2 regions of the Paenibacillus sp. MT124 genome follow, and region 1 is predicted to be linked to the other one. Evidence: a T-box and tRNA genes for the amino acid it is inferred to sense, from the RefSeq annotation. Region 1 holds a T-box; the other holds one or more tRNA genes.
What was found. The T-box of region 1 lies ahead of trpS (tryptophan--tRNA ligase). A T-box ahead of a tRNA ligase gene usually reads a tRNA of that ligase, here a tRNA-Trp.

Region 1 (16,194 bases):
AGTCTACCAGAAACCGGGTGTGTATGCAGCCAGCTCAGTTGATCCAGGATCGCCTGCTCTGTCTTCACCTGCACGTTTTTGTTGATGCTCGTAATCAGGTCATAGCCCTTCTCAGGTGGAGTAGACCCTGCAACGCCCTCAGGCAAATTCCGCAAATCCACATCCACGGAGTTATAACCGCTTTTGCCGCGCAGTATGTCCTGATACTGCAGCTCAAGACCGTCGAACCCGACAAACTCGTTTTCCGTGTATACCAGTCCCGGGTCCGTTTGTGTTTTGTTCGCTTCATCAACTTCTTCGTACTTGTCCAGTGTTTTGGAACTTTTAAACTTTTTCAAATATCCGATGGTCTGAACAGCCACCGTGTCCGGATCATAGTAACGCACACTTTCTTCAACAATCTGAATTCCCGTGAATTCATCCTTGTGCTGAAGGAAATAAGCCACTTCTTCCTCCGACAGATCGCTCTTGATAAGTCGTGGCATGAAGCCATTCGCCTTGCGGGAGTTGAGGTCCATCGCTTCAATGATCTGCTCAACGGTAAGGGACTCCGACTCCTTGGTTTTGTACTGTTCAAACACATCATGCAGCCTTGTTGCAATATCCTGAGCTTCCGGGAAGTTTGGACTTGGTTGTCCGTTTACATCACCATAGTTTTTATAAAGCGTCAGGTATAGAGACTGAATCGGCTTGGAATACGCCAGCTTCACCTCACCGGTTGAATCATAGATGGTTCCCCTCACCGGAGCGAGCGGCACATCCTTGGTAATGTTGCTGGCCTCTTCCTGACTGAGCTCAGGCCCTTCCACGAATTGAAGAAACGCCAGCCGTACGATAATAACGCTAAAAATAACAAAGGAAGCGAAGAAAAATACGTTCATCCGGTAACTGAAGCGCCGTTTGTCGGTAAGTTCATCCTTCTCTTTTGAATGATTGTTCATTCATCCTACCTCTTTCATGACTTGATGCATACCGCTCTTAGAAGTCCAGCCGCGGCATGATAACCTGGCAACGTCGTCATAATCCGGAACCCTGTCCGGTGTAATGTTATGCTGTCTGATCTTTCAGATGGGTATCGGCAAAATTCGGAGGATTGAACCAGTCACCGCTCACCGCCCATGTCGGATCAAGCGGAATCCAGCTCTGGGAATCACTCAAATAAATTTCATTCCATGCATGTGGGCCATACCCGCCCTGGCCGTTATATCCAAGACCCGTAACGACTTTAACATCCAGTCCTTGTGAACGGGCCATGACCGCATACAAACGTGCGTAATCAATGCATACCCCTTTACGCGTATCAAACGTGTTCTGCGGTGTCTGTTCATGCCATATGCCTTTTTGCTCATAATCATCCACTTTCCCGTAATCATATTGAATGCGGGAACCAACCCAATCATACAAGGCCCGTGCTTTCGCTTCATCCGTCGTGTGACCTTTCACAATCTCACTGGCTGCAGATTCAATATCTGCCGGAATATTGTGGTCAATGACCTCATACTTCCGCTGCAAAATTCCGCCCAGTTCCTTCTGAACCGCTTGGGTAAATACCGGCAGCTTGTCCTTGATCAGGTTACCGGATAACGGTTCAATAACGGACTTTGCTCCCTGCATGTAGATCGGCGAAGCCTCTACATATCGGCTGAACATGCTTCCGGGATACAGGCTGACAATCATAAAAAGAACGGCAATGACAATCATCCCGCGGGCAGATCCAATGACCGCTCCTATGATTGCACCCATGAAGCGGCTAATAATCCCCTTGGGACTGCTCTCTTGTTCTGCCGAATGATATCTCCTTCTGAAGAAAAGGGAAGAGAACAAGCCAAGAATCAAACGAATAAATCCATAGCTAAGCACAAACAACACGGCAAACCGCATCAATGGAAAATCAGCAATCGCCGTAACCAACGTATAATACATCTGCTCCCATCGGTTCAGATCCCGATTCGGCATGGCTGAAGCATGTGCAGACAACCACTGCTGCACATACGGCGCCAGCCAAAGGGTCAAACCAATGGACAGCAGAATGCCAATGACCGCCATAATGCCATCCATCAGGAATCCAAATAGTCTTCCTGCAGAACGCGAAGCCCCTCTGGACCATCCCTGAAGCAATGAAGCTGCCACAATCAATAACAGCATGATCGTGATGCCATTGAATTCCTTCAGGCTGTCCAGCCAACTCTGCAACACGTATTCATTCCCCCTTTGCTAAGAAGCTGGTACAGTTCCATTTCCTCTGGCCTGTTCGACAAACGTACGTATCGTTTCATTGTCGAGATTCCATTCGCCAAGTGAAATTCCGCGCAAGGTCACATTGACCTTGTTCGACCCGGCTGTCCCCTTAATTTCCACATTGGGACTCGTAATGGTAAATTGTCCATCCTGTCCTTTGGCGTAGGTCGCCTTGGAGGCTTCCTTCACCATGATATTGGTCGCTTCCTTTTTCAATGTGTCCATGGTGCTGGACTGCACATCCGAAACCGTCTCTTTAATCTGATCGATGGAGATGCCGCTGTATATCAACAGAGCCGCAATAATGATGATGGCAATCGCCCATTTCAATACGGTTTTGACCACATTCAGAACAAAGAACAAAATGATCAGTGCAACGACGATCACCAGCCAGTTCTGCATCACAAACTCTTTGATCACTTCTATGTTCATGATTACACCTTCCGTATTAGAGTTAAGAAATCACACTTCCCGAATATTATACATGATTTCCGAACCCGCTGTCAGCTAAGCACTCTCTCGTAAAAATAAAGGTCTAAGTTCGTCCAGATGAACGTACAAGTAGTACCATGAGGTTTTGCATGAAGAATCGGGAATACATTTTGACGACCTGGCATGAACATGTATCGTTTAACAAGGAGGGGCTTTTGTGAAAACGGCCATCTGGCTCTATCTATTTTTGTTTCTTGCTGTTTTTGACCTGCACGCCCAATATCCCATCCTGACCCCCTTTGCCATCTCGCTTGGAGCTGCACCCACCTTCATCGGGTGGATGATGGGAATCTACTCCTTGACTCATCTTCCCGGCAATTTAATTGCCGGCACACAAATCGATAAACACGGCAGTCGGCGTTATATCGTGTTTAGTCTGCTTGGAGCAGGTATTATTCTGCTGCTGCAAGCCCACATTCACACGCCATGGCAGCTGCTTGCGCTTCGTTCCATCAGCGGATTTGTGCTCGCTTTTCTGTCTCCGGCCTGTCTAGCCCTGCTTGCTCAGCTGTCGACCAACCCGGTCACTCAGGGCAAGTATATGTCCGGACATGGTGTCGTGCATACGCTGGCGTCTGTTGTATCTCCAGCTGCTGGAGCACTGATTGTTGGTGCTTTAGGATTCTCTGCTACATTTGCAAGTCTTGGATACCTGCTCATTCTGTCGGGTATGATCGCCTGGTTGTCCATGCCCAAGGGACTTGTCGATGTTCAGCGCGAGAAAGAAACCGTGCCTCCCAAACCTGCTAACCTCGGAGGAAATACGAATACCTTCATTCCTGTCTCCTGGCGTTATTTTGCATTGCCACTGGTCATTGCTTGTGCACAAGGGATTCTGTTTTTTGAATTGCCTCTTCGGGGCGGTGGACACTCGTCCATGATGTCTACAGGGTTATTGTTTTCGGTCATTAGTATCGGAGCACTCCTCACCCTCAGCATGCTGTTTCTTAATCGTTATTCGCCCAAGCTGCGTTTAACTGCAGGGGTCCTGCTGATGTCTCTCTGTTTCTTCACGCTGGCAGCCTTCCCGGACATCCCTCTCGCTGCTGTACTCTTTGTACTGGGCATGTCCAAAGGGATTACTTTTCCAGCTATGGCTACCCTGTTTATCCGTTTAAGCGGCGGAAGCAAGCTGGGACGTATTTTCTCACTACAGTCCATCGCTACCTCCATTGGATCCTTCATTGGGCCAATCGCCGCAGGTCAGCTGCGTGTAGGTGTCTCGCCGTATTTCATCGCGTTTATTCTATTAATGGTCGGCATTCTGCTCCTTCCTTACTTCACCAGCAGACGTGAGGCATCCCTGTCTTCAACCGATCCGAATAGCGTACTGGGATAAACGTAATCCATGATGTAAGTCCTTTTTTTATTAAAATGGCTTGTATTCACCTTTGCTTTGCATCATTCCCCCATTTACAGCTAAACTATATATAATCCAGTCGATTTTCGCTGCAACATTTCCCGGGGAATGTCGACACTAGCTCTCGAACAAGAGGTGAATATCATGCCTATTCATGTCATTGTGGAAGGTAAGAATGATCGCAGCAAGCTGAAACGTCTCGTTGGGCCGGAAATCAACATTTTATGTACATTCGGCACTCTCAATTCGCTCAAGCTGGAGTCCCTGCGCAAACAGGTTGGTTATGATGAAGTATATCTGTTTATGGATAATGACAGTTCGGGTAAAAAAATCAGAGGTGTGCTGCGAGACGCCTTCCCTGATGCAGTGCAGATGTATACCAGACGTGGTTATGCGGGTGTGGAAGGAACCCCTGATGAATACATCATTGCCCAGTTGGAGAAGGCAGGATTGGAAGAGTATATTCAATACCCCGAGTACCCGTCATTCTAAACGTAAAAAATTGCAAAAGGCTGCTTACCGGTTATTTTCCAACCGGCATGCAGCCTTTTTTTATGGATACTAACAGGATTCTAATATCATTTAGAACAGATTATTCATTGATCAGATTGCGGATATCCTCTGCGATGACTGCAGGCTCGACATCTTCTGTATTAAATGCATTATACACCTTGCGCAGCTGATTGTTCTGGTCTACGAGACCAATCATGTTCATATGTGCAAAGTCATCCTTGCTCTCGCCTTCAATCAGAATCTGAAATGAATCCTTGGCGAGCTGCTTTGTTTTATCCATATCCCCTCGCAGGAAATACCACCCGTCATAATCCGCGTGGAAACGGTCCGCGAATTCCTTAATTTTCTCCTTGGTATCAACTTCCGGATCAAATGAAATCGAAACAAAGGATGCATCCTTGCCGAATGTGCCATCTTCCTTCAACAAATCCTGCACCTGGGACAACGTAAACGTCGTAATCGGGCATACATCAGGACAACTGGTGAAATAGAAATAGAACAGCCGCACCTTGCCTTTGGTATCATCGAGCGAAACGGTTGTCCCATCCACATTTTCCATGGAAAAGGATTGGATCTCCCGAATCTCGGGTAATTTCTCCTTGCTGGCAAAGACGGTGCCCCACATGAGGTATACAGCCATAATCAGTGCGAGACCCAGCAGCATCCAGGTCCATTTGTACTTTTTCAGCATCATCCTCGTCCTTTCTCTGTACTTTCGATATGAATGCGCATACATATCTTACTTTGAATTACATGGCTATCGTTTCTTGCCCGGGATGTCACCTTATGAAGAAATAAGTAACTTCTTTTGCTTGAAATTGCATATGTATACGAAGAACCCCACTCTGGATGGGACCCTTCCTTATTGTAACCGTTCTTGATGCAGATGCCCAAGCATTTATTTTGCACCTTCACCTTAATCCATCCCATTATTTATGAACCGTATCCAGAATCATCAGTATGAAGCTCAGGGACAGATAATTAATGGAATAAAGAAACACCTTTTTGGCCCAGGCGTCCGTATCCTGCGCACGAAATCCTTTGAGTGCATAATATAGCCACAGTACAGATAGCACCAGTGACACCGTCAGATAAAAAATACCGGCATACCCGTATGCATACATTAGAATAGGAACAAAAATCTGCAGCACCAGATAAGGAATCATTTGAATCTTGGTCCGTTCAATGCCCTTCACTACGGGCAGCAGCGGAAATCCACCGGCCCGATAATCCTCTACCCTGCGGATGGCGAGCGCCCAGAAATGCGGAGGCTGCCACAGGAACAACATGGCAAGAAGCAGCCATGCCCCCAGGTCCAAACGTCCCGTTACAGCGACATAGCCGATAACTGGCGGCATGGCACCTGACAAACCACCTATGGATGTGCTCCATGTTGAAGAACGTTTTAACCAAAGCGTATAAATAACAACATAGACAAACATGCCAAAAATGCCGCATAATCCGGCAAGTATACCCGAAAAAGCAAAAAGAACAGTTAAGCCTAGCACGCCTAAACTAATGGCATACGACAATACCACCTTCGGTGTTAGCCTTCCTGTCGGTAAGGAGCGGTTGCGGGTACGTTCCATTTTCAAATCAAGTTCACGATCAAAATAATTGTTAAATACGCAGGAAGAAGCCATAACAAGTGCAGTCCCAAGTAGGGTCAGCAGCATCTTTACCCAATTGATATCCCACTGGGATGCCAGCCAAAACCCTCCAAAAACAGCAATAAGATTGGTCCGAAGTATTCCCGGTTTGGTGATATGAATAAAGTCTTTCCACGATCCCGACTTGGTCGGAGGCGAGGTCAATGTTGCAGAATCGGAAGAAGCCTGGTATCCCAACTGATTGTCCACGCTCGGTTAATCCCCCTTAATCTCGGCTTGGAGGTTTCTCTCTTTGTCTCCGATATAAAGTTTATCATAGGAAAATGGCCAAGAGTATGACAATGCTCGTACAAATGTTGGGTGTAATGAACTTCTTATGACATCTTTTTCGGGTTTTGGCTGTTTTGCTTCAAGACAGGCGGATAATATACACTATATATGGGTATCACCTAGATAGAGAATCATTAATATGATGAAATCGAGCTACACCACAAAGGAGACGTTTATGGATACTTCTACACATTTTGTCATGGGTATTGGTTTGGCAGGTCTGGCTTATGTCGATCCTGTCGTAGCTTCCAGTCCCATGCTCGCGGCTGCGGTGATGGTGGGAACCATTGCTGGCTCGCAGGCCCCTGACATTGATACGGCGCTGCGTCTCAAAAGCAACTCATTGTACATTCGAAATCATCGGGGTATGTCCCACTCGCCGCCCTTTCTTCTATTATGGGTTCTGCTCATCACGGGCGTCATTGCACTGATTTTCCCGGATGTTCCTATTGGACACGTCGCTACCTGGACAGCTGTCGCTGTGGGCGTTCACGTGTTTACCGATCTGTTTAACACTTATGGAACCCAGGCAGCAAGGCCGTTCTCGGAACGATGGATTGCCTGGAATATCATTCATATTTTCGATCCGTTTCTGTTCGCTTCGCACGTGGTGGCAATCCTGCTGTGGGCCTTTGATCTGATCGCCCCTGCTCCGTTGTTTGTCACACTGTATATCGTTATAGCTCTCTATTATGTATGGCGAATCATTGCCCATGCCCAAGCTGTAGCCAAAGTGAAAAGACTGGATAACAACAAACCGGCGCTTCGCTATATCGTCATTCCAACGATATCCTGGAACCGCTGGCATGTGGTGAAGCATTTTGCGGATAACAGTTACGAAATCGGAAAAATGGATGGAGCAGAGCTGACCTGGCATCTGCATGCCTCGTCTTCCACCCATGCGGCTGTCGCCGCCTCACGGAAATCACCAGAGGTAAATGCTTTTCTCTACTTCACCTCCTATGCGGTTGCCGAGGTAGAGGAGCTGCCTGCAGGATACAAGGTCCGCTGGGCGGATGTGCGGTATCGACACCGCAAGCAGTATCCGTTTGTCGCCGTGGTCGTGATGGACCGTAATTTTGAAACGATTGATACGTATGTCGGCTGGTTAAGCGATGAGAAAATGGATAAAAAACTTTTATCCGCCCGGTCTTGACGAGAAGGACCGGGAAAGGCACAATCAAGTAAGGAACGGTTGCGCGATGAAAAGCCCGGAGCGTTTCCGCTCCGGGCCTTTGTTTTGTTGCTTGCTTTTATGATAAATTATTTGCCAGACCCAGACAATTGTTGCTCAGCGATTTGTACCAGACGTTTGGTGATGTAACCACCAAGAGATCCTGTCTCACGGGAAGTGTAGTTACCGTAGTAACCGTCTTGCGGGATTGTTACACCCAGTTCCTGTGCAGCTTCCATTTTCAATTGTTGCAGTGCTGCAGTTGCTTGAGGTACCACCAAGTTGTTAGAACGAGATCCTTGAGCCATATTTAAAATCTCCTTTCAATCTGTGTCTGTAATGTATTGCAAGCTTGCAAGATTATTATGGCTCGCACGCTTCAAGTTATACGGAGATTCATTAATTTTGTGATGGAGGTTTTTCCCAATGAGTAAAGGCTTGTCCTTATGGTTCGCATTCTCTTCGATTGTTTTGTTAACGGTTTCAGCCATATCGATTTCTTATAACGGCTGGTTAGCCTCGCTGCTGTTCATCCTGTCCATTGCCAATATCGGCTGGGGTTTCGTCATTCGTGCCAAGAAGGAACGCCAGGAATTGCGTTCTACATCCGAATCGACATCCTGACCTGGAAGGTTCCAGATTTCTATTTGAACAAAAAAGAGAGGAGCTGCTGGCTCCTCTCTTTTTTTCATCACTTTATATCGTGAAGTTTTAACATTGTTGAACGATGTCCGTGATGGCCTATACTGTACGTCTAGGAACAAACCCCATGCGTTCCTTCACATCATGAAGCGTTTTGGCAGCGACTGTTTCAGCACGACGTGCTGAAGTCTCCAAAATCTCGGCCAATTCGCCAGATTCACGAATTTCGCGATATCGTTCCTGTAACGGTTCAATAACAGAGACAACCACTTCGGCCAACTCTTTTTTGAACGGACCATACATTTTACCCTCGTAACGCTCTGCTACTTCATTCAGCGTAATGCCTGCACACTCTGCATAGATGCTCATCAGATTGCTGACCTCTGGCTTGTTGGCCGGATCGTAAACCACTTCACGTCCGGAGTCCGTCGTGGCACGGCTGATTTTCTTGCGGATCACATCCGGCGGGTCCAACAGGGCAATGTAGCTGCCCGCATTTGGATTACTTTTACTCATTTTCGAGGAAGCATCGTCCAGGGACATCACGCGTGCGCCCACCTGCGGAATATATGGATCCGGAATGGTAAAGTATTCTCCATAACGATGATTGAAACGGCCCGCCAGATCGCGGGTGAGTTCCAAATGCTGTTTTTGATCCTCTCCTACAGGAACGAGGTCCGCATTGTACAGCAAAATGTCGGCTGCCATCAATGAAGGATATACGAACAAGCCTGCCCCCACCGAGTCCTTGCCTGAAGATTTATCCTTGAACTGGGTCATCCGCTCCAGTTCACCCATCGATGTCAGCGTGGTCATCAACCATCCAAGCTCAGCATGCTGAGGAACATGGGATTGCAGGAACACATTTGACTTTGTTGGATCGATCCCCGCTGCTAGAAACAGTGCAGCGACGGCTTCAGACTGTTCACGCAGTGCAGCTGGCTCCTGAGCCACGGTTACTGCGTGGAGATCTACCACCATAAAATGGCATTGGTAATCATGCTGCAGCTTCACAAAGTTCTTGATTGCACCAATATAGTTGCCCAGCGTAAGTTTACCGCTTGGCTGGATTCCAGATAATACAGTTTTCATAAGTCACTTGCGCCTCCTCATGTTTTGTTCAAGTCTGTTTCTTCTCCGCGGACGCAAAAAAGCCTCACATCCGCAAGGGACGTGAGACCGTGGTGCCACCCTTATTCGTGTTTTTCAATCATGCGAAAAACACCTTCATTTTCCCGTAACGTGGAATAGACGTCCAATTCTACTGAGGTACGGTTTGCATTTCTTCAAGGCACCTGTTCCAATCGGCACTCCAGGGTCCATTCGGTAAAGAGTTCACACCGGTTCGCATCACCCACCGGCTTTCTGAAGAGTTTTCTCCTGACTTACTTGTCCCTGTCATCGCTTTAATTTAATTCATATGTTATTTCCTTCTGCATTCCATCTTAATCCGCTTCACGCAGATTGTCAAAAATGGAATCAGCTTTTTTTACCCGCCAAGCCGAAATCTGTTATGATGGAATTGCTTATCCTGTTTAGCCCTCCCACGGAAGGCTGTATGGGATTGCTGGCATGTACTCAATGACACGCCTGCAGCGGAGGATGTTAAGCCGCTTGCAGACAGATTTCAAGTGGGAAAAGGAGCATCGATATGAAACAAGTGACCAAAGGCCAATGGAATGGTTACGACACGTATATCCTACATAGCCGTGAATTGGAGATCACCCTGCTGCCGCGTCTAGGAAACAATATCATCTCGATTCGTGATCTGGTGCAGGATCGTGATGTCGTCCGCAGCCCAGAAGAAGATGATTTAGCATTTTATTTGCAGAAACCTTATCACTTCGGTGTTCCGCTTCTGGTTCCGCCAGGACGCATACATCGTGGACGCTTCGAATACGAAGGGGTTCAATACCAGTTCGATCAGAATACGGCAAATGACAACCATATTCACGGTCTCCATCGCACCCAATCCTGGTGTGTCAGCGACATTGAAGAAGATGAAGAAGGCTGTGCCATTACAACCGAATTGCTGACTGCAAATGAAGAGCATTGGATGGAACAATTTCCGGTGCCTCTGAAGCTCGAAATGACGTTCAGGCTGCAAAACTCCGTACTGAGCCAGCGTCTTCGTGTTACCAACCTGGGTTCGACTCCCGCTCCGTTTGGAATGGGATATCATACATGGTTCCTGCTAGACGGCAAGCCTGCCGATTGGACACTTCAACTACCTGTCTCTGGCGTATATGCTCAGAACGAGGAACAGCTGCCCACGGGTGAGCTTGAGCCTCTTGGAGATTGGAACGCCTTAAATCAAGGTGTTAATATGCAGGGACGCAACTGGGATACGATTCTCAAAGCTACGGAAGGTCAGGCAGCGACTGCCCAGCTCCGTCGTCAGGATGGATATATGCTGAACTACTCAGCAGATGAACAGTATTTTAAACACTGGGTGCTCTTTACAAAGGGTGAATCCGATCAGTTTCTGTGCATTGAGCCCTACACCTGGCTCTCCGATGCCCCGAACCTCCCTCTGACGGATGAACAAACCGGGTTAATTCGTCTGGAACCTGAACAACCCGTTGAACTTCTCACACGGATTGAGGTTATTGCTCCTACCAAGGAGTAGTCCCTTTCAATCTTGTACGCGTAGTACAAACACCTATAATATTTACCTTATTAGCAAAGAGGCCGATCCTGTCTGGATCGGCTTTTTTCATGTGTTTCTTTACAATTAAATCCCAATTATTTCCTTACGCCATATCACGTATATTTCCTCATTCTCTAACCATACTAACATCACCAAGCCATAAGGAGGTGACACACATGTACGGAGGTCAAAACAGAGGTAGCGGAAGCCGTTCCAACAATCTGGTTGTTCCTCAAGCAAACGCAGCATTGCAACAATTGAAAATGGAAGCTGCGCAAGAGCTGGGTGTAACAATTCCACAAGACGGTTACTACGGTAACTACACTTCCCGTGAGACAGGTTCTCTGGGTGGATACATTACTAAACGTCTGGTACAAATCGCTGAGCAACAATTGTCTGGTCGTTCTTAAGTTCGGACTAATGCTTGGATGATTTAAAGCCAAAAAGCGGCCTTCTCCGGAAGCGCCGCTTTTGTGCATGTCTGCACAATTAAGATGTCGATTCCATTCCTGAATCCTTGTATGTATTTGTTCTAGGGTAACGAATCATAAGGTTAGCCATGTTGTAATTGGATTCCATCGTAGCGTCCACCAAAATGACGCCTTGTCTTACGGTGAAGTCATACGATATTTCTCCATGTGTCCAGTTCTGCTTAAACTTTAAAGTCTCAAGTGCCATAGCGCGGAATGAGGAGCGCTGACTTCCAGTTAACCCCTGATCCTCTGTTTCCATTTGTCCATTCCGTCCTGAAATCGGATTATGTCGAATACCGAACTTTCCAATTACATTATTGCGTATTTGCACAAAAACTACACCTGAGTCTAACCCTGACAGTTCCTTATCAAGTTCTTTAAACACCAAATCCAACTGTCTTGCTAATGAAAGCTGGTCAATATTTACCATTATTGCTCCTCCTTTATGCACTTCATCCCTCAAAACAAGGACTTACGAACCATTATATGACAACAAATATACTCATTCAACAAAATGAAACAAACTTGGGTATTTATGACTATAAGTTGCACAATTAATTGCCAATCCAATGCTTTAAAACGAGTTAATTCTTGATAATCCGACAAATTATACGAATCAGTCCCACGAATAGAATAACCAAAGAGAGCTGCATCCACATGCTAGTTAACATGTGGTGCAGCTCTCTTTTTCACATACGAGTATACGAAGCATTTCATTCAAAATGCTTGGGTACTACTCCCCGTATTTGTCACTTCGCGGTTGCTGTCATTTCAAGAAATTGCTCAATATCGGCAATCACCAGATTCGCAGCATTTTGCCAGAAGTCAGGCTGTGTCAGATCTGTACCCAGATGTTTCTGTGCAAGCTCTTCCACCGTCATTCGTCCGGTATCCCGCAGCAAATCATCATATTTGTCTGCAAAGGCTGTACCTTCCTGCTGTGCTCTGGCGTAGATGCCCGCACTGAACATGTAGCCAAAGGTGTAAGGGAAGTTGTAGAACGGTACACCTGTCAGATAGAAATGCAGCTTGGATGCCCAGAAGTGAGGATGATCCGTTGCAAGAACACCACAGAAGGCTTCCTGCTGAGCCTCGACCATCAACTTGGATAACTCATCTGCATTAACCAAGCCTTTTTTGCGCTGTTCATAGAAGCGATTCTCAAACAGGAAACGGGCATGAATATTCATGAAGAAGGCAACGCTGCGCTGAATCTTATCTTCCAGCAGAGCTAGCTTTTCCTGTTCATCTGTTGCTGACTGCACCAATGCGTCGGCAACAATCAGCTCGGCAAATGTGGAGGCCGTCTCCGCCACATTCATGGCGTAACGTTGATTCAGTGCCGGAAGTTCCTCCATAATATGCTGGTGGTACCCATGACCCAGTTCATGCGCCAGTGTAGACACGTTGGATGGCGTTCCGGAGAACGTCATGAATATGCGGGTAGCTTTGCTTAGCGGCAAAGAAGTACAGAATCCGCCTGGTCGTTTTCCTGGGCGATCTTCCGCTTCAATCCAGCGTTTCTCAAACGCCATCTCTGCAAATTTCGAGAGCTTAGGGCTGAATTTGGCAAATTGTTCAACGATATTGATTGCCGCCTCATCATAAGTCACTTTGCCACCCGACTTGCCTACAGGTGCATCTATATCACTCCAGCTGAGCTTATCCACACCCAGCAGCTTCGCCTTGCGTTCCAGATACTTCACGAGTGCCGGTTTGGCTCCGTTAATGACGTCCCACATCGTATCCAGTGTTTGTCGAGACATCCGGTTGATGGCGAGTGGTTCTTTCAGAATGTCGTCCCAGCCGCGGTTCTCATACAACTTAAGACGGAATCCGGCTAGATGGTTTAATGTATCGGCACAGAAGTCTTCTACATCCGTCCAAGCCTTTTCCCAGCTCGCAAATACCGTTTCACGCACGTTGCGATCACTGTCACTCAGCTTGTTGGCAGCCTGTCCGGCGGATAGCATGATCGTTTCACCGTTTTGTTCAAACGGAATGTTCACTTTACTTACGATCGTATTATAGAACTTGCCCCAACCATGATAACCATCCACGCCCAGATCCAGCGCAAGTCCTTCAAGTTCAGGGGACAGCTTCTCACGAGCCTGTGTCCGGCTCTCATTCAGTACAAAAGCCAAGGGCTCGATATCTTCGCGAGCAATCCACTTCTCCCATACGTCATCTGCTGTCTGACTAAGGAGGTTGTCAAAACGGGACTTGCTGCTGTTCAGCATGGCTCCAAGAGTACTAACGGTGCCTTGCAGCTGAGTAGCCTTCTTATCCTGCTGATTTTGCGATGATAGGCAGGACACAAATGCAGAACCTTCCGAAATACGAATGTAACAGCTCTGCAGTAATTCCAGAATGGCGTCGAATGCATAAGTTTCTTCAAGTGTCTTTGGTGCAGCGGTTTCAATCAACAGAGTTTGAAGTTTGCGTACATCCTGTTCCAGCAGGGTCAAGTAGGCAGCGAACGATTCGGAGGAAGAACCTCCACTAAAAATGGACTCCAGATCCCATACAGGTTTTAATGGTGTTTTCATTTAATAAGGCACCTCTCTTTTTGGAATTCAAGGATTTGAGCTAAAATACTTCAATTAAAAACTGGTTTTATGAGTGCTCTATCTCTATACTAGAGAAATAGTTTAAGCCACTTTTTCAGGAGGTAAATGTGATGAAACCTTTACAAATATCGGCTGACACAGCCGTCAAATTAGCAGAATCCCTTGGCGTACCGCTTGAGCACCTGATGCACATGCCCCAGCACATCCTGCTGCAGAAGATTGCCGAATTGGCCAAAGAAGAAGCATCCAAACCAGCCCCTTCAGAAGGCGAGCAGGAATGATCCCTTTTGAAAACAGCTGGCCCTATGATATTGTCATGGGGGACATCTATGTACAGCAATGCCCGTTTTGCCAAGCAAGCAATGTGCTGCTGCCCCTCAAACCGAGAGAGCTTGTACGCATTCGTGAAGGCAAAAAGAAATTGCTGGTCTTTCCTTGTTGTAATGGCAGCATGACCGTTATTGATAATGACAGTGATTATCTGCTCTCCAGTAAACCTGTCCGCAAATAATCAAAGTTCAATTAGATGGGGCTGCGCTTAGCAGCCTCTTTATCTGCTTCAATCATTTCTTCAGGCAGTTCCATCTTGCCGGATATCATCTGTTCCCTCAGCAGGGCCCACTGCTCTCTGGATGCCCGAATCATGGCCGCATCCGTGATCCGTTTATCGTGAATGACACGCCCGAACCATTTGACAGCCTCGTGGAAGTGGCCTGCTCTGCGGTTCAGCTCACCAAGCAGATACAGCAGTCTTGCTTCATTACTGCCTGCGCCTTCCCGCTCGAACACTCTAACATAAGCTTCCAGACTAAACTCCAGAAAGCGCCGTTCCTGCTCATGATCTTCCCGGTAACGATACAGCCAGGCGATATGGTGCAGCAGTCCTGCTACAATGCGATCCTTCTCCTGGATCACCTGAGCACAGAATAGACCGAGCTTGTATGTGGCCAGTGCCTGATCTAATGTCCGTGCTCCACTGTAATCCCGCTTCTCCCAACGATTACCGATCTGTTCCTTGAACGCAAGCCGCTGCTTGTCAGTCAGTTTATCTGTCGAGTTCTCTGTCGATGCAAACCCGCATTCAGGGCAGATCCGCACAACATAGAAATCCGGATTCTCCAGCTTATAGTAGGCACAAAAATCGGAATCTGTCCGATAGGGCCGCTTCAAGCTCGGTCTGACTCTGGAGGTTTCAAACTCGGTTTCACAATAATGACATGTGACCTTCACTTTATATAGAGGTTCTAATTCCACTCGTTTCCATCCCTCTCCCGTTTTACCTATATTCGGAGTTACGGCGTATTCACAAAATGATGTGCCGGCCCCGACAAACGCTGCAGGACAAAAGAATGCAGCGGCTCTTCCACACCGATCTGTGTCAACGCTTGATCCATGCATGCCAGCCAGGCGTGTGCCCGTTCAACGGTCACCTCAAAATGCATATGGCGGGCACGCATCATCGGATGACCATACGCTTCAGAGAACAACGCAGGTCCACCGAAAAACTGAGACAAAAACATGTATTGCTTGTCCATAACCGGCTGTATATCTTCCGGAAATAGAGGAGCCAGTTGTTCGTTTTGCTGGACTATAGGGTAAAAGGCTTCAACTAATGCCCGAACACCCTGCTCTCCGCCCAGATTTTCATAAATACTCAGATTGGGATTCATTCATCTAACCCTCACTAGTCGTGTCGAATTTTGGCATATCTTACACATCAATGCTTAAATGTGAAAACAAAATCGAGATCAGGTTGCCATCACCTTTATCTTCATTCTATCAAAAAAATCCCAAAAGTCCTATCTAACATCAGCAAGTCAAGATGTCTTTGATCCTTTTCCTCTAGAGCCTCTTCACTTCGGAAGACACAAAAAAAGCACCAATCGCAAGATTGGCGCACCATATATTCCATTAATAACTTCGCCAGTCCTCTTCTTCAGAGCGTACAAGCGAGGCACGTATCACATAGACAAAAGCACAGACCAGGATTCCGGTGACAAGACTCATAATCATCACTCCATCCGATTTGAATTTCACCCTATTGGACAAATAGGTGACGTTCAGGCGTTTTTTATCATTTTAGCATACATCGTTTAAAAATACAGCCATTTTTGCAAGCGCTTTCCGGATATTAATTTGTAC
Region 2 (16,194 bases), 2.8 Mb from region 1:
GTCTTTTCGGATTGTAAAAGCAAGTTTTTCTTCTTCTAATGAAAACTCTGCTTGGATTCCAGGCTTGTTCCCTCGTGCATCTAAACGGATCCATGAATTTAAATGTTGAATATAAACAGCATTTAGTGCATGGATACAATAGCCCGTATCTGGAGTATCCCCAATCGTAAGTCGTTGATAACAGAAGCCAGATGGTATTCCCTCTCTACGTAATATTGCACATAGAAGGTTTGCTTTGGCATAGCAAATACCTTCTTTATGAATCAATGTTTCTGAAGCGGAACATGTGACTCTAAAACTCTTGATATCCCAGGAATGGGCTATTCGATCTCTGACATACATATATGACTGTTTGATATATTCTACTTGATCTTTTGATGAAGCTGCTATTTCCGAAGCAAGTCCAGCAACCAGCGGGTGATCATAATTGACTTCCCCAGTCACGGTCAAATAATCCGTAACGACTTGAGTTTCACAGATTAGATTCATTTTATCAACCTTTCAATAATTGTACTTAATATGCAAGTCTTCAATAGTTTAATAGTATAATTATGCATAGTAAAGAATAATAATCCCTGTAATCTTTATGCTGTCGTTAACTACACTAATCATTTAATTTTAGATAATCTGTAATTAGGTCTAGACCCTTGCACCGACAAACTAAAAAGCCGCTAAAATAGCGATTTTCTAAGGGAACAGTTAATTTGTTAGAGTACTCCGTAGAGTTTGAGATAATACGAAAAACCCTTGAGGAATACTCAAGGGTTTTGATATTCAGTAGGCACCATCGTCAGTATAGCTTATAACTATGGTCCATTTTGATGATTATAGAAGTTACACGCGGGATGAATACTCCCCCAATACGTACAAAAACAATGAGCCATGAAGGGCTCGAACCTTCGACACCCTGATTAAAAGTCAGGTGCTCTACCAACTGAGCTAATGGCTCATAATAAAATGGCAGGGGCAGCAGGAATTGAACCCACACCAACGGTTTTGGAGACCGTTGTTCTACCTTTAAACTATGCCCCTAAAATGGTGGAGGCTGAGGGGCTCGAACCCCCGACCCTCTGCTTGTAAGGCAGATGCTCTCCCAGCTGAGCTAAGCCTCCATATATGACCCGTAGGGGATTCGAACCCCTGTTACCTCCGTGAAAGGGAGGTGTCTTAACCCCTTGACCAACGGGCCTTAATAGCTCTCAACAAACAAGATGCTGTAAAATCTACCAACTGGGTTTTTGGATTATATGAGCCAAAAAAATACCCCAGTGGGGTCTCGCTTGGCAGCGTCCTACTCTCCCAGGACCCTTCGGTCCAAGTACCATCGGCGCTAGAGGGCTTAACGGTCGTGTTCGGGATGGGTACGTGTGGAACCCCTCCGCCATCGCCACCAAACGAGCATTTGTCTACCAAATGCGTTCGCGTTCCATTCGGTCCTACACATCGGTGTGGATGAATGGGTCAGCGTCTGTGGAACTGAAAATCATACACACATTGGAGTGTTGTACCGATTTTCATTTCAGAGATTATTCTCTGAAAACTAGATCCGAAACGAAACTTGCGATCAGAACCTGCAATTTGGATAAGCCCTCGACCGATTAGTACTGGTCAGCTCCATGCATTACTGCACTTCCACCCCCAGCCTATCTACCTCGTCGTCTTCAAGGGGTCTTACATACTGGGAAATCTCATCTTGAGGGGGGCTTCACGCTTAGATGCTTTCAGCGCTTATCCCGTCCGTACATAGCTACCCAGCGGTGCTCCTGGCGGAACAACTGGTACACCAGCGGTACGTCCATCCCGGTCCTCTCGTACTAAGGACAGCTCCTCTCAAATTTCCTACGCCCACGACAGATAGGGACCGAACTGTCTCACGACGTTCTGAACCCAGCTCGCGTACCGCTTTAATGGGCGAACAGCCCAACCCTTGGGACCTACTTCAGCCCCAGGATGCGATGAGCCGACATCGAGGTGCCAAACCTCCCCGTCGATGTGGACTCTTGGGGGAGATAAGCCTGTTATCCCCAGGGTAGCTTTTATCCGTTGAGCGATGGCCCTTCCATGCGGTACCACCGGATCACTAAGCCCGACTTTCGTCCCTGCTCGACTTGTAGGTCTCGCAGTCAAGCTCCCTTATGCCTTTGCACTCTTCGAATGATTTCCAACCATTCTGAGGGAACCTTTGGGCGCCTCCGTTACTCTTTAGGAGGCGACCGCCCCAGTCAAACTGCCCACCTGACACTGTCCCCGTACCCGCTAAGGGCACCAGGTTAGAACCTAGATACGATCAGGGTGGTATCCCAACGGTGCCTCCACACAAGCTGGCGCTCATGCTTCAAAGGCTCCCACCTATCCTGTACAGATCGTACCCAAATTCAATATCAAGCTGCAGTAAAGCTCCATGGGGTCTTTCCGTCTTGTCGCGGGTAACCTGCATCTTCACAGGTATTAAAATTTCACCGGATCTCTCGTTGAGACAGCGCCCAAGTCGTTACGCCATTCGTGCGGGTCAGAATTTACCTGACAAGGAATTTCGCTACCTTAGGACCGTTATAGTTACGGCCGCCGTTTACTGGGGCTTCGGTTCACAGCTTCGGGATTACTCCCTAACCGCTCCCCTTAACCTTCCAGCACCGGGCAGGCGTCAGCCCGTATACTTCGCCTTACGGCTTCGCACAGACCTGTGTTTTTGCTAAACAGTCGCTTGGGCCTTTTCACTGCGGCCCCCTCGTGCTATTCACACTACCGGGGCACCCCTTCTCCCGAAGTTACGGGGTCATTTTGCCGAGTTCCTTAACGAGAGTTCTTCCGCGCGCCTTAGAATTCTCTTCTCGCCTACCTGTGTCGGTTTGCGGTACGGGCACCTTCATCTGGCTAGAGGCTTTTCTTGGCAGTGTGAGATCATGACCTTCGCTACTGTAATTTTCACTCCCCATCACAGCTCAGCCTTAATGATGTGCGGATTTGCCTACACATCAGCCTTACTGCTTGGACAGGCATCCATCAGCCTGCGTCACTACCCTACTGCGTCCCCCCATCGCTCGTAACGATTTACGGTGGTACAGGAATTTCGACCTGTTGTCCTTCGACTACGCCTTTCGGCCTCGCCTTAGGTCCCGACTTACCCTGAGCGGACGAGCCTTCCTCAGGAACCCTTAGGCTTTCGGCGGATCAGATTCTCACTGATCTTTTCGTTACTCATACCGGCATTCTCACTTGTATAATGTCCAGCGCTCCTTACGGTACACCTTCAACCCTTATACAACGCTCCCCTACCCCTGGATCGACTTCACTCCAGCTTCGAAGCCCTGTGTTTATCCCCTGGGAAGCATTTGGTCATCCAAGATCATACAACCTTGTCTGACAAAAATGTCCTTGTGGTAAACACCGCCTCAAAGAAGCAGTGAAGTCGATCCAAGCCATAGCTTCGGTGGTGTGTTTAGCCCCGTTACATTTTCGGCGCAGAGTCACTCGACCAGTGAGCTATTACGCACTCTTTCAATGGTGGCTGCTTCTAAGCCAACATCCTGGTTGTCTGTGCAACTCCACATCCTTTCCCACTTAACACACACTTGGGGACCTTAGCTGATGGTCTGGGCTGTTTCCCTTTTGACAATGGATCTTAGCACTCACTGTCTGACTCCCGGAAGTAAGTCTATGGCATTCGGAGTTTGACTGAGCTTGGTAACCCTTGCGGGCCCCGCACCCAATCAGTGCTCTACCTCCACGACTCTGTTTTCCGAGGCTAGCCCTAAAGCTATTTCGGGGAGAACCAGCTATCTCCGAGTTCGATTGGAATTTCTCCGCTACCCCCACCTCATCCCCGCACTTTTCAACGTGCGTGGGTTCGGGCCTCCAGTGCGTGTTACCGCACCTTCACCCTGGACAGGGGTAGATCACCCGGTTTCGGGTCTACGTCCACGTACTAACTCGCCCTATTCAGACTCGCTTTCGCTGCGGCTCCGGCTCTTCACCTTAACCTTGCACGGGAACGTAACTCGCCGGTTCATTCTACAAAAGGCACGCCATCACCCCTAAAATGGGCTCTGACTTCTTGTAAGCACACGGTTTCAGGTTCTATTTCACTCCCCTTCCGGGGTGCTTTTCACCTTTCCCTCACGGTACTGCTTCACTATCGGTCGCTAGGAAGTATTTAGCCTTGGCAGATGGTCCTGCCGGATTCATACGGGGTTTCACGTGCCCCGCACTACTCGGGATCCGTCTCGGAGGGAACAGACTTTCAATTACAGGGCTTTTACCTTCTTTGGCGGGCCTTTCCAGACCTCTTCGTTTAACCGGTTCCTTTGTAACTCCATGTGAGACGTCCCACAACCCCAGAGAGCAAGCTCTCTGGTTTGGGCTGTTCCGCGTTCGCTCGCCGCTACTGACGGAATCACTATTGTTTTCTCTTCCTCAAGGTACTTAGATGTTTCAGTTCCCCTGGTATGCCTCTGCATAACCTATGTATTCAGTTATGAGTAACTGGATATTACCCCAGCTGGGTTTCCCCATTCGGACATCCCCGGATCAAAGCTTGCTTACAGCTCCCCGAGGCAGTATCGTTGTTCGCCACGTCCTTCATCGGCTCCTAGCGCCTAGGCATCCTCCGTGTGCTCTTAGTAGCTTAACCAAATGCTCAATGAGCAAAAGCAATCTACCGTTTTATTTAAACTTGTTTACACAAGTTCAGCTAAAAGGAATGTTCTAATTCGCAATTTTCGTTTCGATATCTAGTTTTCAAAGAACAAGCTCCATGCAAAAGCAAGCTGTTTGAGAGTTTGAGCTCTCAAAACTGAGCAACGAGTGAGTAACTAGCCGACCTGGCTAGATTTTAGATTTGAATGTTTCCGCTACGGGAAACGATTCTCCATAGAAAGGAGGTGATCCAGCCGCACCTTCCGATACGGCTACCTTGTTACGACTTCACCCCAATCATCTATCCCACCTTCGGCGGCTGGCTCCTTGCGGTTACCCCACCGACTTCGGGTGTTATAAACTCTCGTGGTGTGACGGGCGGTGTGTACAAGACCCGGGAACGTATTCACCGCGGCATGCTGATCCGCGATTACTAGCAATTCCGACTTCATGCAGGCGAGTTGCAGCCTGCAATCCGAACTGAGACCGGCTTTTTAGGATTCGTTCCACCTCGCGGCTTCACTGCCCGTTGTACCGGCCATTGTAGTACGTGTGTAGCCCAGGTCATAAGGGGCATGATGATTTGACGTCATCCCCACCTTCCTCCGGTTTGTCACCGGCAGTCACCTTAGAGTGCCCATCCGAAATGCTGGCAACTAAGATCAAGGGTTGCGCTCGTTGCGGGACTTAACCCAACATCTCACGACACGAGCTGACGACAACCATGCACCACCTGTCTCCTCTGTCCCGAAGGAAAGCCCTATCTCTAGGACGGTCAGAGGGATGTCAAGACCTGGTAAGGTTCTTCGCGTTGCTTCGAATTAAACCACATACTCCACTGCTTGTGCGGGTCCCCGTCAATTCCTTTGAGTTTCAGTCTTGCGACCGTACTCCCCAGGCGGAATGCTTAATGTGTTAACTTCGGCACCAAGGGTATCGAAACCCCTAACACCTAGCATTCATCGTTTACGGCGTGGACTACCAGGGTATCTAATCCTGTTTGCTCCCCACGCTTTCGCGCCTCAGCGTCAGTTACAGCCCAGAGAGTCGCCTTCGCCACTGGTGTTCCTCCACATCTCTACGCATTTCACCGCTACACGTGGAATTCCACTCTCCTCTTCTGCACTCAAGTCACCCAGTTTCCAGTGCGATCCGGGGTTGAGCCCCGGGATTAAACACCAGACTTAAATGACCGCCTGCGCGCGCTTTACGCCCAATAATTCCGGACAACGCTTGCCCCCTACGTATTACCGCGGCTGCTGGCACGTAGTTAGCCGGGGCTTTCTTCTCAGGTACCGTCACTCCTTGAGCAGTTACTCTCAAGGACGTTCTTCCCTGGCAACAGAGCTTTACGATCCGAAAACCTTCATCACTCACGCGGCATTGCTCCGTCAGGCTTTCGCCCATTGCGGAAGATTCCCTACTGCTGCCTCCCGTAGGAGTCTGGGCCGTGTCTCAGTCCCAGTGTGGCCGATCACCCTCTCAGGTCGGCTACGCATCGTCGCCTTGGTGAGCCGTTACCTCACCAACTAGCTAATGCGCCGCAGGCCCATCCTCAAGTGACAGATTGCTCCGTCTTTCCAGCTCCCTTCAGGCGAAGGAAGCACATATTCGGTATTAGCTACCGTTTCCGGTAGTTGTCCCAAGCTTGAGGGCAGGTTGCCTACGTGTTACTCACCCGTCCGCCGCTAACCATCAGAGAAGCAAGCTTCTCATCAAGTCCGCTCGACTTGCATGTATTAGGCATGCCGCCAGCGTTCGTCCTGAGCCAGGATCAAACTCTCCAATAAAGATGAATTTCAGCAGCGCGGTTAGACGCTATGAAAATCATCTGAGGTATTGAGAAGAGCGATTAGCTCATTTTGAATCTGACGAGATTAAAAATCTCATTGTTGTTCCAGTTTTCATACAGTCAGATGACATGTACCAAAAACCTTCACGTTCATCCTGCAAGCAGGATGATTACTCACTCGTTGTTCAGTTTTCAAAGATCAAACTTCGTTTCCGACTCTTTCAAGGCCGGAATTAGAATATATCACATTTCATTATGACTTGTAAAGTCTTTTCTCGAAATATTTTTCGAGGTTTCCCATACCTCTTGCGGCCGGAAAAATAATATATCATGTTGAAGAATTGTTTGTAAAGTGTTTTTTCAATTTTCTCGAATTTCTAAATCTGGAGATCAAATTATATATTTGAAAGGTCTGCTTTGAATAACTGCCCAATGGCTTAATGCAAAAACAAACAATCGACTAGTCAGCCGGCTGTAGACTTATTTTATTAGGGTTCACAACAACTACAAATAAATAAAGCATGATCCCACCCTACTACGTTTGTTACTCAAACTTATGGATAATACATCTGATCCTTCTACGAGTTAAGTCACTCGTTCACCACTGATGACATGCCAATGCATATGCTTGGAATCCTGGTAACTACCGAGGTTCGTAACAATTTTGGAAGCGCCCGTACGCTCCACCATATCGGCAGCGATCTTTTTAATAACCTGCATGATTTCAAGGATCAGTTCTTCGTTATTCGTTTCTTCTTCTGAAATGAAGGATTGAATGTGCATCTTGGGAATCACCACGATATGATGTTCATAGAACGGCGGGGTATGGTGATAGGCTAACACGTTATCCGTCTCTATAACAATTTCCACTTCCGTCTTGCCACTGAGGACTTCCTCACAATAAAAATCTTGTGTCAAATGGAACGATCCTTTCTTTAGTCGGATTTAATATAGCCTGCCTTTTTTAGTACATACTCTGTAAAGGGATTAATCTCCGGGACCGGTTGGGCCAGATCGAAGTATCGAAGTTCCAACCCTTCATCGTCCATAACCACTGGATTACCCTTGATTCCTGTAGCTTCATAAACAGCCGTCACATTGTATACTTCGTCTCCATGGGGATACTTATAATACATATCCTGACCCGAGAAAACGGTAATGAGCTTGTACGTCTCTGCCCTTAAACCCGCTTCCTCATACAATTCCCGTGCTGCCGCCTCTTCCAGCGACTCACCAGGTTCAAGCGAACCACCGAGCGTCCCCCAGTCGAGACTGTCTGTACGTCTTTGCAGCAACAGATGGCCCTCTTCGTTGAACACCAATACACAAGAACCTGCCATAATCAGCGGCCGCGAGCCAACCAGTTTTCGAAGTTCCATAATGTAGCCCATGAGTGCTCCCTCTTCTCCCTCAATGAATATGCCCAATCCATCCGTGTTGCTATGATTTGGTCAGGATTCCCTGTTCTATGGAGTTTTGAATTAACTGCTGCACGTACGTCCACAATGTATCCGAAGCCTCTGCCATTTCACGATTTCTGTTGATGACTTGATCACTTGTAACGTTGTATTTTAGCCACGTATCTCCTTCATTCTGATAATTGTGAATCAGAGGCTGTAATCGATCGAGAGCCGAGGCAAATTGTGCCTCATTCGTTTCCTTTGACTCAAACTCTAGCCAGAGATTATGCATTTCTTCAGCCTGTTCCTTGGGCAGCATGCCAAATAACCGATGAGCCGCCTTGATCTCACGATCGAATTTATCCGTGTACCCAGCTGTATCGTAAGCAAAGGTGTCTCCTGCATCGATTTCAACCAGATCATGAATAAGAAGCATCTTAATGACTTTCAGGATGTCCACATCCTTGTTCGCGTGACTCTGTAAAACCAATGCCATCATGGCCAGATGCCATGAATGCTCCGCATCATTTTCACGTCTATCGCCATGGATAATTCTTGTTCTCCGTTCAATTGTTTTCAGTTTATCAATCTCGATAAGAAATTGAATCTGATCCTGTAGTGATTCACTCATCATATTTCCCCCTTTAAATGCGATACCAACTCTATGTTATGAGATCATACCAGTAAACCTCAACCGCTATCATATGTAGTCCTAATTCATTATAAGTCCATAAGATGCTTCACCTTATCAAAATCAAGTTGATTAAGTTCACTAATCATTCGCCCAATCCCTCCCGAACTACACTCAAGAAATAGTCGCGATACTCCGGATGACAGGCAATCAGATAAGGCTCTGAACTCATACCTACGAATAAATTCCCATCAAAATCCATAACCATGGCACCTGCTTCTTTTACCATCAGGATTCCTGAGTACAGATCGTTCCCCTCTGAATTGTAGAGCACAATACCATCGATATCTCCCTTGGCCAGCATACACCACTGCAGGGTCGGAGCCCATAATCTCATCACTCTCTTAAAACGTATATCCAGATGTTGTCGCAGCCGGACAGCATTCTCCTCATGCTGTACCTGATGGCCCTGTATCCAGCCTATCGTTCCCTTTAGAAGATTCTCTTTCTTCTTAACTGTCAGCGGATTCAAGTTACAACTTGCCCCATTCCCCCGTGACGCCACAAATAAACGGTCTACCATCGGTTCATAAATAATCCCAAGAACAGGTTCTGAACGGTACATCAATGTAATGGAAACGGAAAATACGGGAAATCCAATGGCGAAATTATTAGTCCCATCTAACGGATCGATCATCCATAACCATTCGCTCTTCTGTCCGTTATGTCCCCGTTCTTCACTATGAATCTCATGCTCGGGAAAAGTATGGCTGATTGCATCACATATAATTCGCTCTGTTTCATGATCTACGTCAGTTACAACGTCGCCGAACTTGTCCTTTTCCACTGCACAGGTGATCTGGTCAAAATGAACTCTGGCGATCTGACCCGCTTCACGTATGACTCTCTCTGCGACTTCTTGTGCTAAACGAATGGTTTGTTCCATAAAAGTCCCTCCGCTCGGTTACTTGATCAGTCTTTCTGGATTTCGGACAAAGTCACTTGGAATGATCACAGGCAATGCAACCTTCTATGGAATGGATTAATCTCCCAATCTAGGTGAGAGGTAAGAGCATCGTTATCCACTTTCTTATGAGGTAAATGTTGATCCATTACAGCCCCTCCCGACACGTTCAAGTTGCATTTGTCTCCATTACATACTTATGAAGCAATTGTTGAATCTGTACGTCATGCTCTGCCAGCCAGCTTATATTCCTCTCAAACTGATCGATCATAAACGTAAAAGGAGATTCAATCGTTGCTCCCGCATAATGCTGACCGATATAGAAATGCAACACAGCAACAAAATAGATTTGAGTTAGCAGCCGTAAATAGCAAAATTCAATAGAAGAGTGCTTGCGAACATTTCCATATCCCCGAAGGAATGCCGCAATCAAATCCAGGGAACCGCTAGACTCCTGAATAATATGATTCAGGCTAATCGTAAGCTCCATGAAAGCAGCGTCCATCCCTATAAAATCAAAATCTAATACCCCTGTAATTTCACCCGATTCACCCAGTAGATTATAAATCAATACATCATGATGAACGAGCTGTCGCGGCAGCACTTCTAGATCAAGATGGGAATTGTCGATCTCAGTAATCATTGCTTGATAAAATGTACACCGCTCTGCTGTTAATTCAAAAGGCAGATCCGCAAAAAAGGACTTCACCGAATCACGATTAGAGAGTGGGTGAATGTTGTACATTTTATGAAATGATATGCCCGTATACGCAACCTTCTTCATCGGAAACTCACTCATTCGAAACGAAAATTCCCCAACCAGCCTGCCGAACTTCTCGGCTTTGTCCATGTCAGACAACTGTGGAAGCTTGCCCTCCAAAAAAGTAGTCATTGCCGCAAGCGAACCATCTCTCATGACCACATAATCCTTACCATTACAAGTATGAAGGAAGATCGGAACTTCGAATGAAGCCTGTGCCTTATGTAGAAATGCTGTTACTTGAGATTCAAGGTCTAACCCTTCAATCGTTTTGATGTGGCGATTATAAATCCGTACAATAAACCTCTGTTTATTGATTTCAATAACTTTGGTTGTATTAGTCAAACCGAACGGAACGGCCTCCAAGGTATACTCCGCGTTTTTGAAGTAGTGCCTTATGATTTCGTCAAATTTGCAGTTCATAAATTCTTGTCTCTTCATCATCCAGCAAATATCCTTTGCCAATGTAGGTCCAATCATTTTTCTCATAATAACCTTGCAGATCCGTGCACAAATAGAGTTTGATAACTTGTTTCTGTACCCCACTGCTTCCAAAAGTATTGAACAGCTGCCTGAAGCATGTCTGGCTTTTGCCGGATATCCACAATCTCAAACATCTTTGCACCTTCTTTCTTTCCTTATGACCTTGAATATTTCTGTGGCAGAAGCTACCCGATTGTTGTTTTGGTGTATCCTTCTTCTCCCTGCAAAATGACCTGTGTGCTCTGCCCATAATCACCGATCAATTCTCGGCAGATACCGCATGGTGAAACCACGTCCAATTGTGGATCAGCATTTTCCGTGAGATCATCCGGATTGATCTCCGGATGCCGTACAGCAACAATGGTCGCAAATTCGTGTTCCCCTTCCGAAATGGCTTTGCCCATCGCAATGGCTTCCGCACACACCGAGACACGACCAATGTAGGCTTCCAAATGTACCGCGGTATATATCTTTCCAGATTGCGTTCGCACTGCGGCTCCAATGTGATGCTTGCCCTCGCAGTATAAACGTTTGATGATGTTCTTGGCTTCCTGGAGTAATTCCAAATCTTCTGTCGTGATTGTCATGATGTCTCTCCTTTAAAAAACTGTTTATACTAGAAATGTCCAAATCAGTATTACAATTCGTAGAATTATGGAATCATTTATTTCTTATAGCTGTGGATCTCTCTCAACATAAACTCCGCATATTCCAGCAGCAGAGACTCACTGAGATTCAGGTTCTCCAGCTCCCCATTATAGTTTGCAAGACATTGCGAGATAACGTTCTTGTACTTCATAGGAAGCCCCTCCAATGCCCACTCTCCAGCTTCTCGCTTGGAATAGATCACTGAATCTCTCACATATAGCAAAACACGCGACAAGTTCAATACATAATAGACAGGATTATCCACGATTTCTTGCGAAGCTGAAGCCACGTCTGACGTAATGGATGCAAGCATATGCTCACGTTTCACAGGAAGGAAGAGCTCCTTAATAGGTGTGCCATGCAAGACAATTCCCCTGTCATAGATGACCGCCATGTGTGCGACGAGATCCGGATCATCATACCCTCCGCAGAGATAGTGCTCTTCCGTTCGATACTTTTCCCGGTGATAAGCGGAGTAATGGAATTCGAACGGAGTTGGATATGCCAGGTTCGCGATTGTGGACTCAAGTACAATACTGAGCTCGAAGCCTTTAGTCATGTGCATCTCGTCTTCAATATGTATTAGCTTCTGTGCAATTCTTCGATATAGATCAGCAGATCGTTTGTCACGGCAGACCACCAAGATATCAATATCGCTCTGGCTCGGATGGAAGCACCCCATGGCCATGGAACCGTGTAAATAAATTCCCACGAGCGAATCCGATAATTCTTCTTTTAAAATATGAGTAACGTCTTGCAAAACAATTCGTTCATCCAAGGAAAAACATCCTTTCAGGTACGCTGTTAAATATCCAATTCAATGTTCATCTCACGCACAAAAACTGCCGTCCCTTTAATTCTCACATCCATGCCCTGTCCTTGCCGGGTCACGCTCACTTCAACTTTTCCATCTCTTCCGATCTCATGACCCTGCTCCACGACGAACTGGACCTGATCTGCTTCACGGTTCACATAGGTTAAATAGTAGGCACCCATCACCCCGGAGGCCGTTCCTGTTACAGGATCTTCCGTAGTCCCTGAGTAAGGAGAAGAAAAGTGTCTGGCATGCATCATCGCCTCGGAATCACGCGTTTCGAAGCTAAAAGGATGCAAGGAAGCCTTGGGGTTTTCAAGCAAAATCTCAGGAAACTCAGCAGATTCCGGTTTCATTTTAGAAAAAGAGTCCAGTTGACGAATGGGGATCAACAACGTCCAGGTTCCTGTGCTCCCATACACGATAGGCATGGATAGATCCAGATCATCCGAGGTTAGATTTATACTGCTTGCCAACTTACCAATATCACCTCTGAACGGTACAAACTGCGGTTGATCCTGTTTCATCTCCATGTTGATTGTGTCGCCATCCTGCTCAAACCGTATTGGTAATAGGCCTACATTGGTCTCGATCGTGATTGACTTCTGGTCCCCTAGCAGTCCACGTGTCTTCAAACCATACAGCGATGCCACCGTCGCATGACCGCACAGATTAATTTCATGGCCCGGCGTAAAATAACGCAATCTCACATCGGCTGTCCTGGAGTTAAGCACAAACACCGTTTCATTAAAACCAACCTTATGCGCAACCTGCTGCATGACCGTCTCACTTAGATCATCAGCATCAAAGACAACTCCTGCCGGATTACCTTTGCCCGGAACTGCTGAAAATGCATCATAATGGTATACCTTAACCTCACCCATATTTAAATCCCCCTTCTCCTAGGATCAATAAGACGCACATCCCCATATAGCTCAATGACTTTTCCATCGATTACGATCCCGTCGCCGTCTTGGCAGGCATAGACTTTCGCACCGATTGTATCTGCATAACTTCCGAGCGAATCGAGATTGTCTTCTTCTCCGTCCCAATGAGGTGCAAACTCGAAATCAACGAGTCTAAGCGCACGTTTGTCCTGAACACCCACATGATTCTCGTCTTCATCCTTGCCATATCCAGCTATTTCAATGGTTGGTGTGGTTAGAATGCTGCCTGCACTGACTCCGATCAGCATACCGCCTTTCTGCACATAGGAACGCAATAAGTCCTGTACGTTTCTTCTCTGTAATAAATGCAGAAAATAAAATGTATTTCCACCGGATAAATGAATTGCATCAGCTTCCAAAATCTGCTCAAACGTGCTTGGGTCATATTCCTGGTCCAGATCATAATAATGAATGTTCTCGATACCCAGTTGATTATAGTAACGTACGGTATGCTCAAAATATTTTCGCTCCGGGTCGGAACAAGAAGGGATATAACCGATTGAAGGCTTGTCGCGACCAAACAATTCCAATATCCTTTGATTCAATTCTTCATTTGTTTGAAAGGGTAGATCACTTAATAAAACCAACTTGGCCATGCGCTTCCTCCTTTACATATATAGTCGAGATCCCGTTCTGCAAGTGATGGTAAGGATACCTTACTTCCTATCAATTCCAAATCACTCTATCCTCCTCATGACTACAGTTATAATACCAACACAACTATTGTAACTGCCCGTTAATGTACCTTCTATGGTAAACAGAAGCATCCTGGGCCCACAGCAGCAATTCGTTCCTGCTTATAAAGAATTCATCTTGAACCTTAATAAAGGGGAACATTGCTCCGTTAAAGGAGCCCGATGCCGCAAAACTTCTTTGTTCAGCATGAATAATGCTCATCACCTGTTCTTCAGTCATACTTAGATACTCCGCTGTTTCCTGAATCGTCATTAACACCTTATCCTTAGCAACTTCCTCCTGTGCTACTTGAGTTGGCTGGTTTACGCTCTCTTGATTCGATAGGAAGAAGCAGCCAATCATAAATGAAATGCCTAAGATGACACTAGCAAGCAAAATCGAGACTGGAATGGATTTCATTGCTTTGCAGTCTCCCACTCTGTATTAAGTAACCCTCTACTAATATTCCATTTGGCGAGCATCGCCCTTTGTCTATTTTCCAGGTCAAGATATGGGGCTGCAACACAGGAAAGGGTGTCAAACATATGGATGAAATGGGGACCCTCCTTGAAACGCCGAAGACCGCCATACTCTACATCGTCCGCTGCCCATACAATTCTTTTGATTCCCGACATTAATATGGTGCAGGAACACATAGGACAAGGTTCACAAGTCGTGTACAGTGTCAGGTTGTTTTTCGTGAACCTCTTCCGGTCTAAATCCAGCAAATGCTTCCCCGCTCGGCGAATGGCGTCCACCTCAGCATGTGCGGTAGGATCACATTCCGAGAAAACTCGGTTCCTCCCTTTACTCACAACATCCCCATCCTCATCTACAATTACTGCACCGATCGGATAAGTCCCTTCAATAAACGCCTGATCTCCCTCTTCCAGCGCCAAAACTAAATACTCATAATCGGATAACCTCATTTGGGGATTCCTCCTTAAATTGGTTGTCTTATGAATTTGTTTACCGTTAGAAGTTCGTAATGGTGTACTTTCCCGCCTCGCCAAGAAAATCTCTTCTTGATAATCCTTTTTCTCCAAGCAAAATCCTGTAGTTGGTTATCGTACCATCATGTGAAATGATATAAATGTTGCCATCCTGTTCCCTGCACCATTGGAGAAGCCCCCTAGCAAGTACTTCAAATTGATGTTCATCCATCCGGTTAATACCTTCCTCCCAACACTCCAATCCACAATCCATTACGCTTAGCCCTGGGAACTGAGTCTCAAGCTCCTCCTTGGAATAGATCTGATCACAGATGAAGGGAGTGAACTCCGGATTCTGAGGATACATTCTTGGGCCAACAAGCGGACATATCGTAAGATGTTCTTCTGCGGTTAGAAGAAGTGCTGTTTCAATAGTACGCCTCATTGGACTCACCAAGATAACGTCAAGAGGATCAAGCTTCATCTGTTTACGCAGCGTTGTCACCTGACTCTTTCCCAGTTCGGTGAGACCCGGGTGAAGCTCATTTAACCGGTTCGGGTAATCTATCAAATGTTCACCATGACCATGACGAATAAATGTAATGTCCATATATCCCTCTATTTCTGAATGAAATGTTGGATGCTCTTCGCATCATGCAGATTATGCAGTTCCTTTTTCAAAAATACCGGGTAGACCTTCAGGTGCTCAAGCTCATCCAAGGGAAACCAACGGAACGTTAACTTTCCGTTATCCTCCAGCCCTTTGAATTCAATTTCACTATACAGCTTATGAGCTTCCGGTAAAGCGATGACATAATAGAATCCAATCTCGTGAAACTTCTGGCCGTCGTAATCGAAAAAATCTTCATTAACAAATGCAAGCCTCTGCACTTCAACATGGATGCCCAGTTCCTCCATCATTTCTCGCACGATAGCCGCTTCAGTCGCCTCACTCATTTCGACCCGTCCCCCGGGCAGATTCCAGAAATCGTCCTGCTCCGCCTTATGCAGCAGAACTCGTCCTGCATCCATCACAATGCCTGCCACGCGGAAGTTGAACTTACTGTTATTTCGCTCATATGATATGTTATTGTGATTGGGATTTGTCATTTTACAAGCAAACCTCCGTTATGTATTGATATATCCCTATTCACTCTACTCATAGATCTTGCCATATATAGAGCTTCATTCTCAACTTCGTTGACAAGCTCGAATAAGGTCTTTTTCATTTCCTGCGTCATTCTCCTTCCACACCTTTAAACGCCTCATTCAGAATGTTCTCCAGTTCGATCTGACAAGCAGACAGGTTATATTCCGAATTATCCAGCCAATATTTGTCCATCTTCAGTATCTGATAAATCTCGGTTTCGAGCTCCTTTCTTGCCTGAAGCACCTTCACGGTGCCTGGAACCCCATGATATCCTCTTGAAGCTCCCCACCCCTGGTTCGTGTAATACCGAATAAAACCGTCAGACCATTCCTTGGGTCTTTCCTTAACCGCTTTATCAAAGGT

Region 2: it has a tRNA-Trp gene. The T-box ahead of trpS (tryptophan--tRNA ligase) is inferred to sense a tRNA for this amino acid. The anticodon was not compared.

Annotation. Positions count from the first base shown of each region.
Region 1 covers NZ_CM179500.1:5,391,919-5,408,112, forward strand. The annotation lists gene AC3RCI_RS24335 (peptidoglycan D,D-transpeptidase FtsI family protein) at 1-941, opposite strand, end outside; gene AC3RCI_RS24340 (transglutaminase domain-containing protein) at 1,048-2,196, opposite strand; gene AC3RCI_RS24345 (ATPase) at 2,215-2,670, opposite strand; gene AC3RCI_RS24350 (MFS transporter) at 2,888-4,069, shown strand; gene AC3RCI_RS24355 (toprim domain-containing protein) at 4,235-4,582, shown strand; gene AC3RCI_RS24360 (SCO family protein) at 4,683-5,294, opposite strand; gene cyoE (heme o synthase) at 5,533-6,462, opposite strand; gene AC3RCI_RS24370 (metal-dependent hydrolase) at 6,719-7,699, shown strand; gene AC3RCI_RS24375 (alpha/beta-type small acid-soluble spore protein) at 7,807-8,025, opposite strand; gene AC3RCI_RS24380 (hypothetical protein) at 8,144-8,341, shown strand; gene trpS (tryptophan--tRNA ligase) at 8,459-9,451, opposite strand; T-box leader at 9,524-9,770, opposite strand; gene AC3RCI_RS24390 (aldose 1-epimerase) at 10,011-10,988, shown strand; gene AC3RCI_RS24395 (alpha/beta-type small acid-soluble spore protein) at 11,186-11,419, shown strand; gene AC3RCI_RS24400 (O-methyltransferase) at 11,499-11,912, opposite strand; gene AC3RCI_RS24405 (M3 family oligoendopeptidase) at 12,232-14,031, opposite strand; gene AC3RCI_RS24410 (YycC family protein) at 14,163-14,333, shown strand; gene AC3RCI_RS24415 (hypothetical protein) at 14,330-14,563, shown strand; gene AC3RCI_RS24420 (DUF2225 domain-containing protein) at 14,575-15,306, opposite strand; gene AC3RCI_RS24425 (globin domain-containing protein) at 15,345-15,722, opposite strand.
Region 2 covers NZ_CM179500.1:1,724,502-1,740,695, reverse strand. The annotation lists gene AC3RCI_RS08165 (transglutaminase-like domain-containing protein) at 1-489, opposite strand, end outside; tRNA gene AC3RCI_RS08160 (tRNA-Lys) at 877-949, opposite strand; tRNA gene AC3RCI_RS08155 (tRNA-Trp) at 959-1,032, opposite strand; tRNA gene AC3RCI_RS08150 (tRNA-Val) at 1,037-1,112, opposite strand; tRNA gene AC3RCI_RS08145 (tRNA-Glu) at 1,118-1,189, opposite strand; rRNA gene rrf (5S ribosomal RNA) at 1,279-1,395, opposite strand; rRNA gene AC3RCI_RS08135 (23S ribosomal RNA) at 1,579-4,630, opposite strand; rRNA gene AC3RCI_RS08130 (16S ribosomal RNA) at 4,874-6,425, opposite strand; gene AC3RCI_RS08125 (HIT family protein) at 7,013-7,345, opposite strand; gene AC3RCI_RS08120 (NUDIX hydrolase) at 7,363-7,818, opposite strand; gene AC3RCI_RS08115 (HD domain-containing protein) at 7,868-8,458, opposite strand; gene AC3RCI_RS08110 (inositol monophosphatase family protein) at 8,604-9,404, opposite strand; gene AC3RCI_RS08105 (phosphotransferase enzyme family protein) at 9,592-10,605, opposite strand; gene AC3RCI_RS08100 (hypothetical protein) at 10,589-10,795, opposite strand; gene AC3RCI_RS08095 (cytidine deaminase) at 10,851-11,252, opposite strand; gene AC3RCI_RS08090 (aminoglycoside adenylyltransferase domain-containing protein) at 11,330-12,091, opposite strand; gene AC3RCI_RS08085 (PhzF family phenazine biosynthesis isomerase) at 12,118-13,011, opposite strand; gene AC3RCI_RS08080 (Type 1 glutamine amidotransferase-like domain-containing protein) at 13,014-13,670, opposite strand; gene AC3RCI_RS08075 (hypothetical protein) at 13,795-14,169, opposite strand; gene AC3RCI_RS08070 (nucleoside deaminase) at 14,166-14,678, opposite strand; gene AC3RCI_RS08065 (histidine phosphatase family protein) at 14,725-15,291, opposite strand; gene AC3RCI_RS08060 (NUDIX hydrolase) at 15,300-15,791, opposite strand; gene AC3RCI_RS08055 (adenylyl-sulfate kinase) at 15,919-16,194, opposite strand, start outside.